4 regions of the Rhizobium sp. CNPSo 3670 genome follow, and region 2 is predicted to be linked to each of the others. Evidence: predicted binding sites of a transcription regulator. Region 2 holds the regulator's gene; each other region holds the start of a gene.
The links. The regulator PhoB, encoded in region 2, activates phosphate uptake and scavenging genes when phosphate is short. The targets are predictions, from matches to a motif close to TGTCATNNANCTGTCAT.
Positions count from the first base shown of each region.

Region 1 (4,210 bases), on a different contig from region 2:
CTGGGCCGGCGCCTCGACCGCTTCGTCCTCAAGCAGGGAGGGATCGAGCAGCCGGTGGGTATAGTCGAAGGTGGGGCCGAGCAGCTGGCCGCCCGGCAGATCCTTGTAGGTCGCCGAGATACGGCGTTCGATCGCCATGCCAGCCGTGTCGAGCGGTCTGGAATAACCGAAGCGCGGCAGCGTCGTGCGGTAAGCGCGCAGCAGGAAGATCGCCTCGATCATGTCGCCGCGCGATTGACGGACGGCCAGCGCTGCGAGAGTCCGGTCGAAAAGCGAGGCCTCGGCCATGACGCGGTCGACGGCGAGGGCGAGTTGTTCGACGATCTGGTCGATGCCGATCGCTGGCAGCGACCGGTCACCGCGGCGACGGTCGGCGAGCAGACGGTGGGCATTGGCAATGGCGGCCTCGCCACCCTTGACGGCAACATACATGAGCTCAGATCTCCGTTGCTGTGATCTTGGTGGTGCGAGGCAGGCAGACAAAGCGCTTGCCCGATGTCAGCACGATGTCGATGCCGCGCGGAAAAAGCGCGCGGTTCTCGGTCCAGAGCCGCAGGAATGTCTCCGGCAGGCCGGCCGGCGCGATCTCGGTCACGTTTTGGATGCCGGGGCCGATCAGCGCCAGCCTGCGTCCGCCTTCGAGGTCGGGAAGCTCGATGACGACAGTCGTCGAGCGGTCGGGATATTCCTGCGTGCCTGACGCAAACAGGCCGAAGGAGCAAAGTGCAGTGCCCGCCTCGATGAAGGCAAAGCGCGCATCCGCCTTTTCGGCGGTCAGCGGGGCGCCGGTGTGGAAGCCGAGCCAGTCCGGCATAGCGGCTTTCGCCAGTCCCGAGGTCAGCCAGACTGGTGTGTCATGGTCGCAAAGAGTGAGCGCGATCGTGCCGGCGGCAACACCGAGCGGCGCCGGCGGGTCGATCTCGGGCTCAACGGTCTGGACGGTGCCGGGGCGGGCCATGCCGTCCATCAGCATCTTGAAGACGCTCTGCGCGTGGAAAACCGGATCGGTAAAGCCACCGGTAAAAACTTCTGTCGTCAGACCCATCAGTTGTCCCCCCGCACCACGGTGAAGAAGTCGACGCGGGTTGCCGCCGTCTCATCCGCCTTGCGACGTTCGGTGGTGGCGATCCTTTCCTCGATCGGCAAAAGCAGCGCCTGTTCGACGAAATCTCTGGTCGCCTCTTCCTGCCAGAGCGCGTCGAAGATCGCCGCAAGACGGGCCTTCTCCCGGTCGGTGCCGAGCGCCTGCGCATGACCGATGGAGCCGGACTCGAGCCGCACCGTTGCGCGCGTCACCGTCACCTCGCCGAGATTAAAGGGAGCTCCGCCGCCGCCGACGCGGCCGCGCACCATCACCAGTCCCGTCTCCGGTCCGCGCACCGGATAAGTCACGGGCTTTTGCGGCAACGCGTCCCAGGCCGCCTGGAGTTCGCTCCGTTCCGCACGCGCCAGCAGATCGGCGGCGCGTTTGCGCTCCAAGACCGTCTGTGAGGCGGCGTCTGTCTTGTCCGCTGATATCATCGCTGCTCTTCCTCGAAATGTCCATTGATATAGACAACCATACAAGCTATACCTAGCCTTAAATCGGTGTCGTGACAAGCGTGTGACATTGTGAGCAGGGCAGGGCGGAATGGCAGGACTGAAGCAGGTGCAGAGGCAGACGGGTGTGGCGCTGTGGCGTCAGATCGCCGATCGGATTCGCGAGGCGATCGGCAACGGAGCCTATGACGAAACCGGAATGGTGCCGCCGGAAATGGTGCTGGCGCTGCAATTCGGCGTCAACCGCCATACGGTTCGCAGTGCGCTGGCTGCGCTGGCGCAGGAGGGAATCGTGCGTGCTGTGCAAGGTCGCGGCACGCTGATCGAGCGCAAGGAGCGGCTGAATTTCCCGATCACCCGGCGCACGCGTTTCACCGCCGGCATCGGCGATCAGGCGCGCGAGATGCGCGGCCTTCTGCTCGATGAGGCGCAGGAGGAGGCGAGCGCCGACGTTGCCCGTTGGCTGGGCCTGAAACAGGGTGAGCAAGTGATCCGGCTGGAAACATTGCGCCATGCCGACAGGCGGCCGGTTTCAAAGGCGACGAGCTGGTTTCCCGCCGAACGTTTCGCCGGGATCGGTGAGTCCTACCGCAAGCACGAATCGATCACCAAGGCTTTCGCCGAGCTCGGCCTCGGGGACTACGTCCGGGCGACGACCGAGATAACAGCCGCCCATGCTGCGACAGCCGACCTTGCAGATCTGGAACTCACTCCCGGCGCGATCCTGCTGATCGCCAAGGCGATGAACACCGATCTCGACGGCGTGCCGGTGCAATATTCGATAAGCCGCTTCGCAGCCGACCGAGTGCAGTTCACGATCGAGAACTGAGGCCAGGAATTGAGACAAGGCGCGCCGACCCGTTCGGTGGCACGCCTCACAGAATTCAGTGTGCGCCGGACATATCGCCCAGCACTTCTTTGGAGGCGACGGTGGAATCCGCGTTCAGCTTGTAAACCATGGGAACGCCGGTCGCGAGGTTGAGGGCGAGCACGCCTTCTTTGGTCAGCTTGTCGAGCACCATGACCAGCGAACGCAGCGAATTGCCGTGTGCGGCCACCAGCACCTTTTCGCCGCGCAGCACGCGCGGCAGGATCTCGGTGAGATAGTAGGGCCAGACGCGGGCGCCGGTATCGCGCAGGCTTTCACCGCCGGGCGGCGGCACGTCGTAGGAACGGCGCCAGATATGCACCTGTTCCTCGCCCCATTTGGCGCGCGCATCGTCCTTGTTGAGGCCGGAGAGATCGCCGTAGTCGCGCTCGTTCAGCGCCTGGTCGCGGATGGTTTCGAGATCGGGCTGGCCGACCTTGTCGAGGATGAGCTTCAGCGTGTGCTGCGCGCGCACCAGCGCCGAGGTATAGGCGACGTCGAACTTGATCCCGTATTCGGCAAGCGCAGCGCCGCCGTCCTTGGCTTCCTGGACGCCAAGTTCCGTCAGGTCAGGGTCCTTCCAGCCGGTGAAGAGATTCTTCAGGTTCCAGTCGCTCTGGCCGTGGCGAACGAGGACGAGGGTACCGCTCATGAATATGCCTCCGTAGTATCCTTATTGGGAAGAAAGCCCGAGCACGTCGAGCATGGAATAGAGACCCGGCTTATTGTCGCGCGCCCAGAGCGCGGCTTTGATGGCGCCGCGCGCGAAGATAGAACGGTCGGCCGCGCTGTGCGACAGGGTGACGATTTCGCCTTCTCCGGCGAAAAGCACGGAATGCTCGCCTATGACCGAGCCGCCCCGCAGCGTCGCAAAACCGATCGTGCCCGCCTCGCGGGCGCCGGTATGGCCGTCGCGCACCCTGACCGATTTCGAAGCGAGGTCGATGTTGCGCCCCTTGGCCGCGGCCTCGCCGAGGAGGAGGGCGGTGCCGGAAGGCGCGTCCACCTTGTGCTTGTGGTGCATTTCCAGGATCTCGATATCCCAGTCGGCGGGCTCGAGCGCCCGCGCGGCCTGCCGGGTCAGCACGCTCAGCAGATTGACGCCGAGGCTCATATTGCCCGACTTGACGATGCGGGCATGGCGGGCCGCGGCGGCGATATTCGCGTTGTCCTCGCTCGAGCAGCCCGTCGTACCGACAACATGAACGATGCGGGCCTGAGCGGCGAGACCGGAAAACTCCACCGTGGCGGCAGGCGCGGTGAAGTCGACTACGCCTTCGGCATGAAGGAAGGCCTGGAGCGGGTCGTCGCCGATGATGACGCCGGTCGGCCCGAGTCCGGCAATCTCACCGGCATCCTTGCCGACGAATGGGGAGCCGGCGCGCTCGATCGCGGCATGCAGCGTCACGCCTTCGATCGAATGAATCAGCCGGATCAGCGTCTGCCCCATGCGTCCAGCTGCGCCGACCACCACCAGTTTCATCGCAGCATCGCTCATGTCAGTCTCGCCATGTTAGTATGAATCCGAGGCCGAGGGCCTCTGCAGGTTGTTGAGGCGAGCGTAAAGACCGTCGCTGACCTTCGCAAGCGTCTCATGATTGCCCTCCTCGACGACCCGGCCCTGCTGCATGACGACGATCTTGTCGGCGCGCACCACGGTCGAAAGTCGATGGGCAATGACAACGACGGTGCGTCCGGTCATCGCCTCGTCGAGCGCCTTCTGCACGGCGGCCTCGGATTCGGTGTCGAGGGCGGAGGTCGCTTCGTCGAGCAGCAGGATCGGCGCGTTGCGCACCAAAGCGC
Region 1 covers NZ_JBXSOL010000001.1:251,703-255,912, reverse strand. Annotated here, with positions in the region: gene AC13QO_RS01310 (carbon-phosphorus lyase complex subunit) at 1-432, opposite strand, end outside; gene phnH (phosphonate C-P lyase system protein PhnH) at 437-1,045, opposite strand; gene phnG (phosphonate C-P lyase system protein PhnG) at 1,045-1,521, opposite strand; gene phnF (phosphonate metabolism transcriptional regulator PhnF) at 1,631-2,368, shown strand; gene AC13QO_RS01290 (2,3-bisphosphoglycerate-dependent phosphoglycerate mutase) at 2,424-3,059, opposite strand; gene dapB (4-hydroxy-tetrahydrodipicolinate reductase) at 3,081-3,905, opposite strand; gene AC13QO_RS01280 (ABC transporter ATP-binding protein) at 3,921-4,210, opposite strand, start outside.
Region 1: a site for PhoB is predicted at 1,593-1,609, ahead of phnF (phosphonate metabolism transcriptional regulator PhnF). Genes of this name have one in related genera too.

Region 2 (4,210 bases):
GCCAGCGGATTGCCGCCATAGGTCGAACCATGCGTGCCGGCCTTCATGCCGGAGGCAGCCTCGGCCGTGGCAAGGCAGGCGCCGAGCGGGAAACCGCCGCCGATGCCCTTGGCAACGGCCATGATATCGGGCGTGATGCCGGACCATTCATGGGCGAAGAGCTTGCCGGTGCGGCCGACGCCGGTCTGGACCTCGTCGAGGATCAGCAGCAGGCCGTTTTCGTCGCAGATCCGGCGAAGCGCCTTCATGAATTCGCCGGTGGCGGGACGCACGCCGCCCTCGCCTTGCACCGGCTCGATCAGGATTGCGGCCGTCGCATCGGTAATGGCGGCGCGGACGGCCTCGATGTCGCCGAACGGCACCTGATCGAAACCCGGCGCCTTGGGGCCGAAACCTTCGAGATATTTCTCCTGACCGCCGGCAGCAATCGTCGCGAGCGTGCGCCCATGGAAGGCACCCTCGAAGGTGATGATATGGAAGCGCTCGGGATGGCCCTTGGAAAACTGGTAGCGGCGCGCGGTCTTGATGGCGCATTCGAGCGCCTCGGCGCCCGAATTGGTGAAGAACACCTTATCGGCGAAGGTAGCGTCCGTCAGCCGCTTGGCGAGGCGCTCCTGGCCGGGGATCTCATAGATGTTTGAGAGGTGCCAGACCTTGTCGGCCTGCTCCTTCAGCGCCGCGACCACATGCGAGTTGCCATGGCCGACGGAGGTGACGGCGACGCCGGCGCCGAAATCGAGATAACGCTCGCCGCTCTCGGTGATCAGCCATACGCCCTCGCCTCGCTCGAACCGCAGCGGGGCGCGAGAATAGGTGTCATAAAGCGGCGCGGCTTCAGCCATGGCGCGGGTCTCCCGTTCAATGTTGTCTTGCACGGACTCCGGCTAACAAAACCAGGTCCAAAAAATCAAAAATGCCGCCTTTCGGCGGCGAGCGGTACTATTTCCTTTTCGCGCTGCATTGTCAACAAAACTGGCGCCTTAGCCTATGCAGCAAGGTTGTGCAGCGGCACTTTCGGCCTTCAACAGGCATTATTGCAGAAATGCCACGCAGAGGCAGCAAGTTGGGGAAAACTTGAAATTCGATTCATCCGGATTCCCGCGACTCTTGTCACGGAGTCAGCCTCACACTAGGTTAAAGTTCAATTACTAGACTGCATGCGGCGGAACTAGTCACCAAAATTGATCAAGCGTTTCTTGTTTCGGAGGCTTCCGGGACAACGGTGAGGGATTCTGCCATCACCAACGCAAAAGGTGGAGACAGGGCATGAACTGGACAGACGAGCGGGTCGAGAAACTCAAGAAGCTTTGGGCCGAAGGACTGAGCGCCAGCCAGATTGCTGCGCAGCTTGGCGGCGTCAGCCGAAACGCCGTTATCGGCAAGGTGCACAGGCTCAGCCTTCCCGGCCGCGCCAAGGCCGGCGGCACGGCCACCGCGGCGCGCACGCCGAAGCGCCAGACATCCGCGCCGCGCGCGCCGAACTACGCCTCCCGGATCACCACCCGCACCGTGACCCGTCAACAGGGCGCAACGATGCTGAAGGAAGAGATCGAGGTCGATGCCGTCGAGGAAATGGAGTATGTGCCGGCCGGCAATGTGGTCGTGCCGATTTCTCGCCGCCTCGGCCTGACGGAGCTCACCGAACGCACCTGCAAATGGCCGGTCGGCGACCCGCTCAAGGAAGATTTCCATTTCTGCGGCTGCGAGTCCCCCGACAATTCGCCCTATTGCAGCTATCATCAGAAGCTTGCCTATCAGCCGATCAACGAAAGGCGCCGGGCGGCGGCACGGGTCAGCTGAGCGGGGGCTGTATCGCTGAGCATGTGAAACGGGCCGAGTGGCCCGTTTTTTTATTCGATTGGGGAGGTGACCTTTGCGTATAGCAACCAAGCCAACCCCACACTCCGTCATCCCAGGGCTTGACCCTGGGAGCCACAGCCAAGCACTCGGCTTCAATTGTTTCCCAGCAGTTGGATGCCATCAGCTCTTCACGCCGTGCCAGCCGCATGGATCCCAGGGTCAAGCCCTGGGATGACGGAGGAGAGGTTGGTGCCGAGACGCATAAGCCTCGCCGGCGCAATGACGCTGGCGACGAAGCGGCTGCGATCGACGACGGCAAGGGGGGCCTCACAAGCCGTACTGCCGTGCGTTTGGCGGGAACGCCCACCCCACACACTCCCTCAGCCTCAGGCTTCCATCGAATAACCCGCGCCACGGACGGTGCGGATGACGTCCTGCATGTTGGAGAAGTTCAGCGCCTTGCGCAGGCGGCCGACATGGACGTCGACGGTTCGTTCGTCGACATAGATGTCGTGGCCCCAGACGCCGTCGAGCAGCTGCGAGCGGGAAAAGACCCGGCCCGGCGACGACATCAGGAATTCCAGCAGGCGGAATTCGGTCGGGCCGAGGCGGACTTCGCGGCTCTTGCGGTGGACGCGATGGGTTTCGCGGTCGAGCTCGATATCGCCGCATTTCAGCACCGAGGACAGCACCTCGGGGCGGGCACGGCGCAGCATCGCCTTGACGCGGGCGACGAGTTCGGGGGTCGAGAAGGGCTTGACGACATAATCGTCGGCGCCGGTGGACAGTCCGCGCACACGCTCGCTCTCCTCGCCGCGCGCCGTCAGCATGATGATCGGCAGTCGCTCGGTTTCCGGCCGCATGCGCAGGCGCCGGCAGAGTTCGATGCCGGAGACGCCGGGCAGCATCCAGTCGAGGATGAGCAGGTCGGGCGTGCGCTCCTGAAGCCTAATTTCGGCCTCGTCGCCGCGCAGGATGGTATCGACCTCGAAGCCTTCGGCTTCGAGATTATAGCGAAGGAGCACGCTGAGGGCTTCCTCGTCTTCAACAACTGCGACTCTCGGGATCATGCGTGTCCGTCTCCTCGCGCACAAGCCTTAAACTGGGGGTTTAAGCAGGCGTCCTGCGCAAATTCAGAAATTGGCTGCGACCTCTTTGCGCGCCCCGAACGGGCGCGCACGCAATCTTGGAAGGATTATTCCGTCGCGGCGCCGACGGTGTTGGCGCTGTCATCCTTTGGGCGATCGCCTTCCGGCTGGGCGCCTGTTGCCATGTAGTAGATCGTCTCGGCGATGTTGGTGGCATGGTCGCCGATGCGCTCGATGTTCTTGGCGCAGAAGAGCAGATGCGTGCAGCTCGTGATGTTGCGCGGATCTTCCATCATGTAGGTCAAGAGCTCGCGGAACAGCGAGGTGTACATGGCGTCGATCTCGTTGTCGCGTTCGCGGATGGCGGTCGCCTTGTCGGCAGCGCGTGTCGTATAGACGTCGAGCACTTCCTTGAGCTGGACAAGCGCCAGCTCGGAGAGATGCTCGAGACCGCGGGCGAGCTTGCGGGGCACGCCGGTGCTCTGCACGGCGATGACGCGCTTGGCGGTGTTCTTGCCAAGGTCGCCGACGCGTTCGAGATCGGCGGCGATGCGGATCGAACCCATGATTTCGCGCAGGTCCGCCGCCATCGGCTGACGGCGGGCGATGGTGACGATCGCCTTGTCGCCGATTTCGCGCTCGGTGTGATCGAGGATCACGTCGTCTGAGATGACCTTCTGCGCCAGCGCGGTATCGCCGTTGACCAGCGCCCGGACGGATTCGGCGACCATCTGTTCGGCCAGGCCGCCCATTTCGGAAATCCGCCTGGAAAGGAACTTCAGATCATCATCATAGGCAGAATAAATATGTGTCGATGCCATGGGGCTTTGTCCTCGAATAAGGGGAAGGCTTCGGATGGCCGTGATCAGCCGAAGCGACCCATGATGTAGTCCTGGGTACGGGGATCGTCCGGATTGGTGAACATCTTGTCGGTGTCGTTCTCCTCGACAAGATTGCCGAGGTGGAACATGGCGGTGCGCTGCGAGACGCGCGCGGCCTGCTGCATGGAGTGGGTGACGATGACGATCGTATAGTTTTCGCGCAGTTCGTGGATCAGCTCCTCGACCTTGGCGGTGGCGATCGGGTCAAGGGCCGAGCAGGGCTCGTCCATCAGGATGACTTCCGGGCTGACGGCAACGGCGCGGGCAATGCACAGGCGCTGCTGCTGACCGCCGGAGAGGCCCGTGCCGGATTCGTGCACGCGGTCCTTGACCTCGTTCCAGAGGCCGGCGCGCTGCAGGCTGCTCTCAACGATCTGGTCGAGATCGGCCTTCGACTTGGCGAGACCGTGGATGCGGGGGCCGTAGGAGACGTTTTCATAG
Region 2 covers NZ_JBXSOL010000008.1:223,709-227,918, forward strand. Annotated here, with positions in the region: gene AC13QO_RS11120 (aspartate aminotransferase family protein) at 1-842, opposite strand, end outside; gene AC13QO_RS11125 (GcrA family cell cycle regulator) at 1,267-1,800, shown strand; gene phoB (phosphate regulon transcriptional regulator PhoB) at 2,187-2,870, opposite strand; gene phoU (phosphate signaling complex protein PhoU) at 2,996-3,709, opposite strand; gene pstB (phosphate ABC transporter ATP-binding protein PstB) at 3,754-4,210, opposite strand, start outside.

Region 3 (4,210 bases), on a different contig from region 2:
TCCAGCAGCTCGCTTCGCCGGCCGAGATCTACCGCCGTCCGGCCAATCTCTTCGTCGCCGGCTTCATCGGTGCTCCGGCGATGAATTTCGTCGAGGGCCGGATCGAGCGCGGCGGCGGAGCACCCGTCTTCAGAAGCAACGGCCTAGCCGTCGACCTCACCGACTATGCCTTCCGCACGGCCGTGGAAGGACCTGTTACGTTAGGCTTTCGCCCTGAGCACCTTGTGCTCGACGGGGCGGCAAGCGGGCTTCCCACGATTGCTGGCCGTGTTTCCGTCGTCGAGCCGATGGGTTCGGATGCCGTCGTCTGGTTCGACTGGGCGGAGCACAGTCTCTCCCTTCGTTTCATGGGCGACGTCGACTTCAAGCCCGGCGATGCCATGGCTCCGGGCCTTGATATCACCAAGGCGTCACTCTTCGCTGCCGATGGATCGCGGCTTTGACGCGCCATTCCTCTGCTTTCCCGCAATTTCGGATGTGCTTTGCGCTGCATTGAGGAATTGCTCCAGGACAGGATTTGAAAAGACATGTCTGAGATGGTTTATGATGCGCTGGTGATCGGCTCCGGCGCGGCGGGTTCCTTCGCGGTCAAAGAGCTGACGGCCAAGGGCCTGTCGGTGCTGCTGCTCGAGGCTGGGCCGGCCGTCGGCCCCAGGGATTTCGACCCGGCACGCAAGAAGGCGCCGGCAAGCAGCATCAATATATGGGAGCGTGCGCGCGCCACCCTGAAGGGCCAGCCGATCCAGGCGCGGGCGGCCTTCTTTACCGAGCGCTTCAGCCACTTCTTCGTCAACGATCGCAAGAACCCCTATACGACGCCGAAGAACGAGCCCTTTCTCTGGATCCGCGGCCGCCAGGGCGGCGGGCGCCTGCACAGTTTCGGCCGCGTGCTGCTGCGCTGGACCGACGATGATTTCAAGATCCGATCGCGCACCGGAAAGGGCGTGGACTGGCCGATCTCCTATGACGAGCTTGCGCCCTTCTATGACGAAGTCGAGGCCTATCTCGAGCTCTACGGCAACAAGGACGATGTGCCGACCTTGCCGGACGGCGTCTATGCGAAGCCGGCAAGCCTCACGCCCGCCGAGCAGATATTCAAGCAGGCTGTAGAAAGCCGCTGGCCGGACCGGCGCGTCATCTCCTGGCGCTATATAGCGCCGGACGCCGAACGCATGCCGCGACCGCTGCGGGACGCAAAGGCGACCGGCCGGCTGACGGTCCGTTATGACGCCGTCGTGCGTCGCATCACCACCGACGAAAAAACCGGCCGCGCCACCGGTGCGGAATTCATCGATCGCAACACGGGTAAGGTTTCGACGGCTCGCGCCGCGACAATCGTGCTTGCGGCCTCGCCGATCGAGAGCGTGCGGCTGCTGCTGAACTCGGTATCGGCAAGACATCCTGACGGGCTCGGAAACAGCTCGGGCGCGCTCGGGCGCTATTTCATGGATCAGCTTCCATGCCTTGCCTTTGGCTCCTTTCCCAAGGCGAAGGGTTGGGCCGTTGACGATTCCGCTCCTGTCGATCCCTTCTACAATCCGTCGGGTGGCATCTTCATCCCGCGTTTCGACGAGGGTGACGCCGCCCGCGGCGATTTCGACTACCAGGGCAGCATCGGCAGGGCGCCGGTTTCAGAGGAGGCCGATGCGCGTCTCGCCTTCTTCGGCTTCGGCCGCATGCTGCCCTATGCCGACAACCGCATCACCCTCGATCGCAAGCGCAAGGACGCCTGGAACATTCCGGTGCCACACATTCGCTGCGTCATGCAGGAGGAGGAGCGGCGGCTGCTCCGCCGGCAGGAGGAGACGTTGATCGCCATGGTCAAAGAGGTCGGCGGCGATCTTGAATTCATCGGATCGCCCACCGGCCTCAAGGAGATGGGCAGAGGCGCCTTTCCCGACGCCGATGCCTTCAGCCGCTTCATGTTCCGCACATGGTTCCGCAAGACCATGTGCATGGGCGCAGCAATTCATGAAACCGGCGGTGCACGCATGGGCGAAAGCCTGGAAACTTCGGTGCTCAATCCCTACAATCAACTGTGGGATGCTCCGAACCTCATCGTCACCGACGCCAGCGCCTTTCCGGGCAGCGGCATCGCTGGCACGACGCTCACCGTCATGGCGCTGACGATCCGCGCTTGCCGCAACCTTGTCGACCATTACCGAACGGGACTGCTCTAGGCCGCCTCCATCTCGTGTAGGCGGCGTCTAAAAAGTTCGCCGGCATGTGGAGTGGCGAAAGAGGCGAACAAGTGAACGAGCTGTGGGTTATCCAACCGTCACACTAACTTTGCAGTGACATGCTCCTGTCAACTGGGCAGGAAGGGAAAGCCCATGTCTAAAACACATCAGGACCAGCTCAGCCGGATAAAGGCCGAAATCGCCGACAGCTTCGATGAGGAGCTGGAAATGCAGCTGGAGGAAGACCGGCTGGACGATCTGGTCGTCGAAGGAATGACGGAACCGGCGGAGCAGACGCTCGATCGGAAGATCTATTTCCGCGAGCTTTTCCGGCTGCAGCACGAACTGGTTCGGCTGCAGGATTGGGTTCAGTACAAGAAGCTGAAGGTCGTCGTGCTTTTCGAAGGCCGGGATTCGGCCGGCAAGGGTGGCGCGATCAAGCGGGTGACCCAAAGGCTCAACCCGCGAGTCTGCCGAACCGTGGCACTGCCCGCTCCGACCGAACGGGAACGCCATCAATGGTATTTCCAGCGTTATGTCCCGCATCTTCCCACCGCCGGCGAGATCGTGCTCTTCGACCGCAGCTGGTACAACCGCGCCGGCGTCGAGCGCGTGATGGGCTTCTGCACCCCTGACGAACTCGAGGAGTTCTTCCGCTCGGTGCCGGAATTCGAACGGATGCTCGTCCGTTCCGGCATCGTGCTGATCAAATACTGGTTCTCGATCACCGACGAGGAACAGGAATTCCGCTTCAAGATGCGCATCCACGATCCGCTGAAGCAGTGGAAGCTTTCGCCGATGGACATGGAAAGCCGCATCCACTGGGAGGAATATACCAAGGCCAAGGAAGAAATGCTGGCGCGCACACACACCAAGGAGGCGCCCTGGTGGGTGGTGCAGGCCGTCGACAAGAAACGGGCGCGGCTGAACTGCATCGCCCATCTTCTTGATCAGATTCCCTACGAGGATGTGCCGAAGCCTGAGATTCAGCTGCCGGATCGTATCCGCCATGCCGACTACATCAGGGCGCCGGTTCCGGCTGATATGTATGTGCCCGAGCGCTATTGAAAGCATAGCCGCAACAAGTCGGCTGCCGAAGCGTTGAAACCGAGACCGCATGGTCACTGGACCGTGCGGTCAACGCGTGTTTCCCAGCGGCTGCATCGTGAGGTATAAAGACTGAGCGTCCTTCGGCCGATAATACGGAGATGACGGGAGGTTGGTCATGACCGGCTTTTGGAGATTAATCGTTCAGGAGGTTGTGCTCTCGGCGATTCTGGCGGCCGGCAGTGTTATCGGCCTTCCCAAGCTTGCCGATCCGAACGCCAGTGCCAATTATCCTTTGACAGTCGTGGTTTTTCTGGCGATGTCAGCGGCCTTGGTGACTTATGAGCTTCTGACACGGAAGCCGTTTACCGGCCGGTTGGCGCAGCCAACAAGGTGCGGCCGACCGACAGATTGCGCCAGCACGTCCGGCAAGCTCGTTACGCCGCGCTAGAACACGGCCTAACGATTGCACCGCCGCGGACGTCAGGCCGCGATGTCAGCCATATGGTTCAGCTCCTCGTCGGCATCATCCGGCAGCACCAATCCGGCAGCAGCGAGATTCTCCCTGAGATGTCCGAGCGACGACGTGCCGGGGATCAACAGGATATTGGCTGCGCGGCGCAACAGCCAGGCGAGCGCCACCTGCATCGGCGTGGCGCTCAGGCGTGCGCCGACATTGGAGAGTGTAGACGATTGCAGCGGCGTGAAGCCGCCAAGCGGGAAGAACGGCACATAGGCGGTGCCCTGACGGGCGAGCTCGTCGATGAGCCGGTCGTCGTTCCGATGCGCCAGATTGTACTGGTTTTGCACACAGACGATCTCGGTGATCCCGCGGCCTTCGGCGACCTGTTTCGATGTGGCGTTGCTTAAACCTATGTGACGGATCAGACCTTGCCGCTGGAGATCAGCCAGAACCGTCAGGGGTGCTTCTATCGAGCCTTCGGCCGGGCTATGCAGGTCAAATGCGATCCGGAGGTTGACGA
Region 3 covers NZ_JBXSOL010000009.1:139,832-144,041, reverse strand. Annotated here, with positions in the region: gene AC13QO_RS11900 (ABC transporter ATP-binding protein) at 1-443, shown strand, start outside; gene AC13QO_RS11895 (GMC oxidoreductase) at 528-2,180, shown strand; gene ppk2 (polyphosphate kinase 2) at 2,334-3,248, shown strand; gene AC13QO_RS11885 (hypothetical protein) at 3,406-3,678, shown strand; gene AC13QO_RS11880 (aldo/keto reductase family oxidoreductase) at 3,711-4,210, opposite strand, start outside.
Region 3: a site for PhoB is predicted at 2,266-2,282, ahead of ppk2 (polyphosphate kinase 2). Genes of this name have one in related genera too.

Region 4 (4,210 bases), on a different contig from region 2:
GCTCGCCCATGCCGGCGAGCCGTTGCTCCTTTCGGGCGGTCTCGTCGCTCTCGGCCTTGCCGTCATCGCCTGTTACGCCGTCCTGATGGTACGCCGGCAGAGAAACAGGCAGCCCGTCGGTCGATCCGCTCCGAACGGCGATGATGGTGCGAAGCTCTTCGCCGAGGTGCATGACGTGCTCGGCGACATCACCCTCACCCGTGCCATGGACCGTCGCATCATCTCGGCCAACGACACCTTTCGCCGTCTGACCGGCCGGCTGCGCCCGGAAGGGCGGACCTGCGAAGAGATCGGGATTGCCTTCCGTCCCGGCCCGATCCCGCACTGCTACGACGTCGAGATATCGACGCCGGAAGGCCAGCGTATTTTCCTGTGGCGCGACGTCGTCACCCGCGATCCGGGCAGCGGCCACCTGCTGCTGCAGAGTGTTGCCCGTGATGTGACGGAGGAGCGGCTCGTCGCGCAGAGCCGCGAGTCGGCCCGCCAGAAAGCCGAGTATAACAGCGCCGCGAAATCCCGACTGCTTGCAACCGTCAGCCACGAGGTGCGCACGCCGCTTTCCGGCATTCTCGGCATGACGCACCTGCTCGCGGAAACGCGGCTGACGCAGGAACAGCAGAATTATCTCGCCAACATCCGCCAATCCGGCCACGCCTTGACGCAGCTTGTAGAGGATCTGCTCGATTTTTCCACCATTGAAGTCGGCCGTTTCGAGCTTCACCCGCGCTCGGAATCGCTGCGGAAGCTTCTGGAAAGCGTCGTCGAAATGCTCGCCCACCGGGCGCATGAAAAGGGGATCGAGATCGGCGCCACCGTGTCGTCAGACGTTCCGGAGAAAATGAGCTTCGATGCGGCGCGGCTGCGCCAGGTTCTGTTCAACGTCATCGGCAATGCTGTCAAATTCACCCAGGCCGGCGGCGTTTTCATCCGCGTATCGCTCGATGCCGGCAACCTGCTGATCACCGTCACCGACACCGGTCCGGGCATGACGGCGGAGGAGCTGGCGCGCGTCTTCGGCGAATTCGAACAAGGTGGAAACGTTGCCGACAAGAGCGGCGGCACCGGGCTCGGCCTTGCCATCTCCGCCCGCATCATGCGCGAATTCGACGGCGCCTTGACGGTCACCAGCGAAAAGGGCAAAGGCAGCACATTCACCATACGCTTCCCCATTGAACTCGACAGCGAGCGCTCCGAGCGGCGAAACACGCTGCTTGCCGGCAACAGCGTCGTGCTGCTGGCGCCGGCAGGGGCTGCCCGCTCCGCCATTGCCGAAACGATCACCGCGCTCGGCGGCACCTGCCATCTTGTCGACAGCGGCGAGGCTGCGCGCGCGAAGCTGCTCGGAATGGCAAGCGGCAGCCGCCGGCCGACCGATATTATCGTCGATCATCGCATGTCGGCGGAATTTTCAGCGCATCTCGCCGATCGCGCCGAAATCGCTGCCCTTGGCCTGCGCAAGGTCCTGCTCGTCAATCCCGAAGAGCGCAGCGCCCATCCGCTCGACCTGTTCGATGCCTGGCTCATCCGGCCTCTGCGCGAACAGTCGCTGATCGATGTGCTGCGCGGACGCATGCGCGGCATGGAGAAGCGCGACGCGCTGAACGACAACCAGCCGGGTTTCGGCCCGCCGATGGCCGAGACCGTGGTTGCCGCACACGGCCTGCACATCCTGCTCGGTGAGGACGATCCGATCAATGCGATGCTGGTGCGCGTCGTCCTGGAAAAGGGAGGACACAAGGTGCACCATGTCGAGGATTTCGACACACTCCTCGATTGCGCGCTCGGCGAGGCGAGCGCGCGGCCAGACATCATCATCAGCGATCTGTCGATGCCCGGCGGCAACGGCATCGACATGCTGGGGCGGCTGCGCGGCCACGAAAGGCGGCTCGATCTTGACCCGGTGCCGGTGATCGTGCTCACCGCCGACAAGAGCGACGAGTCGCGTCGCCAGGTCTTGCTCAATGGCGCCAACCGCGTCATGGTAAAGCCGGTCGATCCGGTGCGGCTGCTGACGGAAGTTCAGGCGGTCGCCGCCCTTTCCGCCCGAAGGGCAGAAGCGCGGTAGGTCGCTGAATTGACTGCGCAGGCTGCTTGCGCCGGGAAATTCAATATGTCACTTTCCTGTCGCACAGAAGTGTTTTATGGCGTCGATAAGCCGGCAACGGGAGAATCGCCATGTCCTCCATCGACATCCTGAATTGTGACGTTACCGCGGAGGCTGCACGGCCGTCGACGGCTGCGCAGCAAGACGGCGACATCCTCGGCCGGATCGGCAATCTCGAAACCCGCCTTGCCCGCACGGCACGCGAGATCGATGCGGCCCAGGCCGTGCGCTACCGCGTATTCGTCAAAGAAATGAAGGCGCAGCTGCCGCCGGAAGCCATGCGGCGCGAACGCGATTTCGATGCCTATGACGCTGTCTGCGACCATCTTCTCGTTCTCGACCGCTCGCTCGAAGGTGATCCAGAAGATCAGATCGTCGGCACCTACCGGCTGCTGCGCCAGGATGTCGCGATCGCCAATGGCGGTTTTTATTCGGCTTCCGAATTCGAAATCGAGAGCCTCCTCGCCAGGCATCCGGACAAGCGTTTCATGGAACTCGGACGTTCCTGCGTGCTGCCGGAATACCGCACCAAACGCACCGTTGAGCTTCTCTGGCAGGGCAACTGGGCTTATGCATTGAAGCACGGCATGAGCGCCATGTTCGGCTGCGCCTCGTTCCCCGGCGTCTATCTCGAAAGCCACGCACTGGCGCTGTCCTTCCTCTACCACAATGTGCTGGCGAAAGACGAATGGGCCATCGGCGCACTGCCGCATCTCGCCCGCAACATGGATCTGATGCCGGCCGAGGCCGTCAACCCGAAGCGGGCGCTGATGGCCCTGCCGCCGCTGATCAAGGGCTACCTCAGACTCGGCGCAATGGTCGGCTCCAGCGCCGTCATCGATCATGCCTTCAACACGACAGACGTGCTGATCGTGCTGCCGATCTCCAGCATTTCCGACCGCTACCTGAACTACTACGGCGCCGACGCCGGTCGCTTCGCAAGCTGATTGCAGTCAGGCGAAGCGGAGATTGCCAGTGCTGCCCCTCACCCTAACCCTCTCGCCGTTCTGACGGGGAGAGGGGACTTGCCGCACGAGCCGTGGATGGGGCGGAGAGTTCGCGGCATATCCCCTTCGCCCCGCAAGCGGGGAGAAGGTGCCGGCAGGCGGATGAGGGGCTGATCTCGCCGATCTCCCTGGTCACTGAATATCTCGCTGTGCGGGCAGATGGCCTTATGACCCGCCATAGGCGGCGATCGCCGCCATGTTGACGATATCGCTGTCCTTGGCGCCCATCGAAGTGATTTGCACCGGCTTGTCGAGGCCGACGAGGATCGGGCCGATGACGGTGGAGCCGCCGAGTTCCTGCAGCATCTTTGTCGAGATAGAGGCCGAGTGGAAGGCCGGCATGACGAGGACGTTGGCGGGGCCGGAGAGCCGGCAGAAGGGATATTGCTCCATCACCTTGCGGTTCAGCGCCACATCGGCAGCCATCTCGCCGTCATATTCGAAATCGACGCGGCGCCGGTCGAGGATCTTGACCGCTTCGCGCACCCGCTCGGAGCGTTCGCCGGAGGGATGGCCGAAGGTGGAATAGGCAAGCATGGCGACGCGCGGCTGATACCCCATGCGCCGTGCGAGACCGGCAGCCTCTTCGGCGATATCGGCAAGCTCTTCGGCGGTCGGCATGTCATGCACCGCCGTGTCGGCGACGAAGACCGTGCGGCCGCGGCAGAGCGCCAGCGACACGCCGATGACGCGGTGGCCGGGCTTCTCGTCGATGCAGCGGCGCACATCCTCGAGCGCGGTGGAGTAGTTGCGGGTGATGCCCGTCACCATGCCGTCGGCGTCGCCGAGCGCCACCATCGTGGCGGCGAAGTGGTTACGGTCGTTGTGGATCAGGCGCTGGGCATCGCGGTGGAGGTAACCGCGCCGCTGCAGCCGGGCATAGAGGTAATCGATATAGGCTTCGACCCGGGTGGAGATGCGGGCATTGACGATTTCGAAGCCGGGCCGGTTGAGGTCGATGCCGGCGCGCTCCGCCGTCGCCCGGATCAGATCCTCGCGGCCGAGCAGGATGGCGGTGCCGAGCTGCTGGTTGGCGTAGGACATGGCGGCGCGCAGCACCTGTTCTTCCTCGGCCTCGGCAAAGACGATCCGCTTCGGG
Region 4 covers NZ_JBXSOL010000001.1:42,115-46,324, forward strand. Annotated here, with positions in the region: gene AC13QO_RS00235 (hybrid sensor histidine kinase/response regulator) at 1-2,065, shown strand, start outside; gene olsB (l-ornithine N(alpha)-acyltransferase) at 2,176-3,051, shown strand; gene AC13QO_RS00245 (NADP-dependent malic enzyme) at 3,277-4,210, opposite strand, start outside.
Region 4: a site for PhoB is predicted at 2,112-2,128, ahead of olsB (l-ornithine N(alpha)-acyltransferase). Genes of this name have one in related genera too.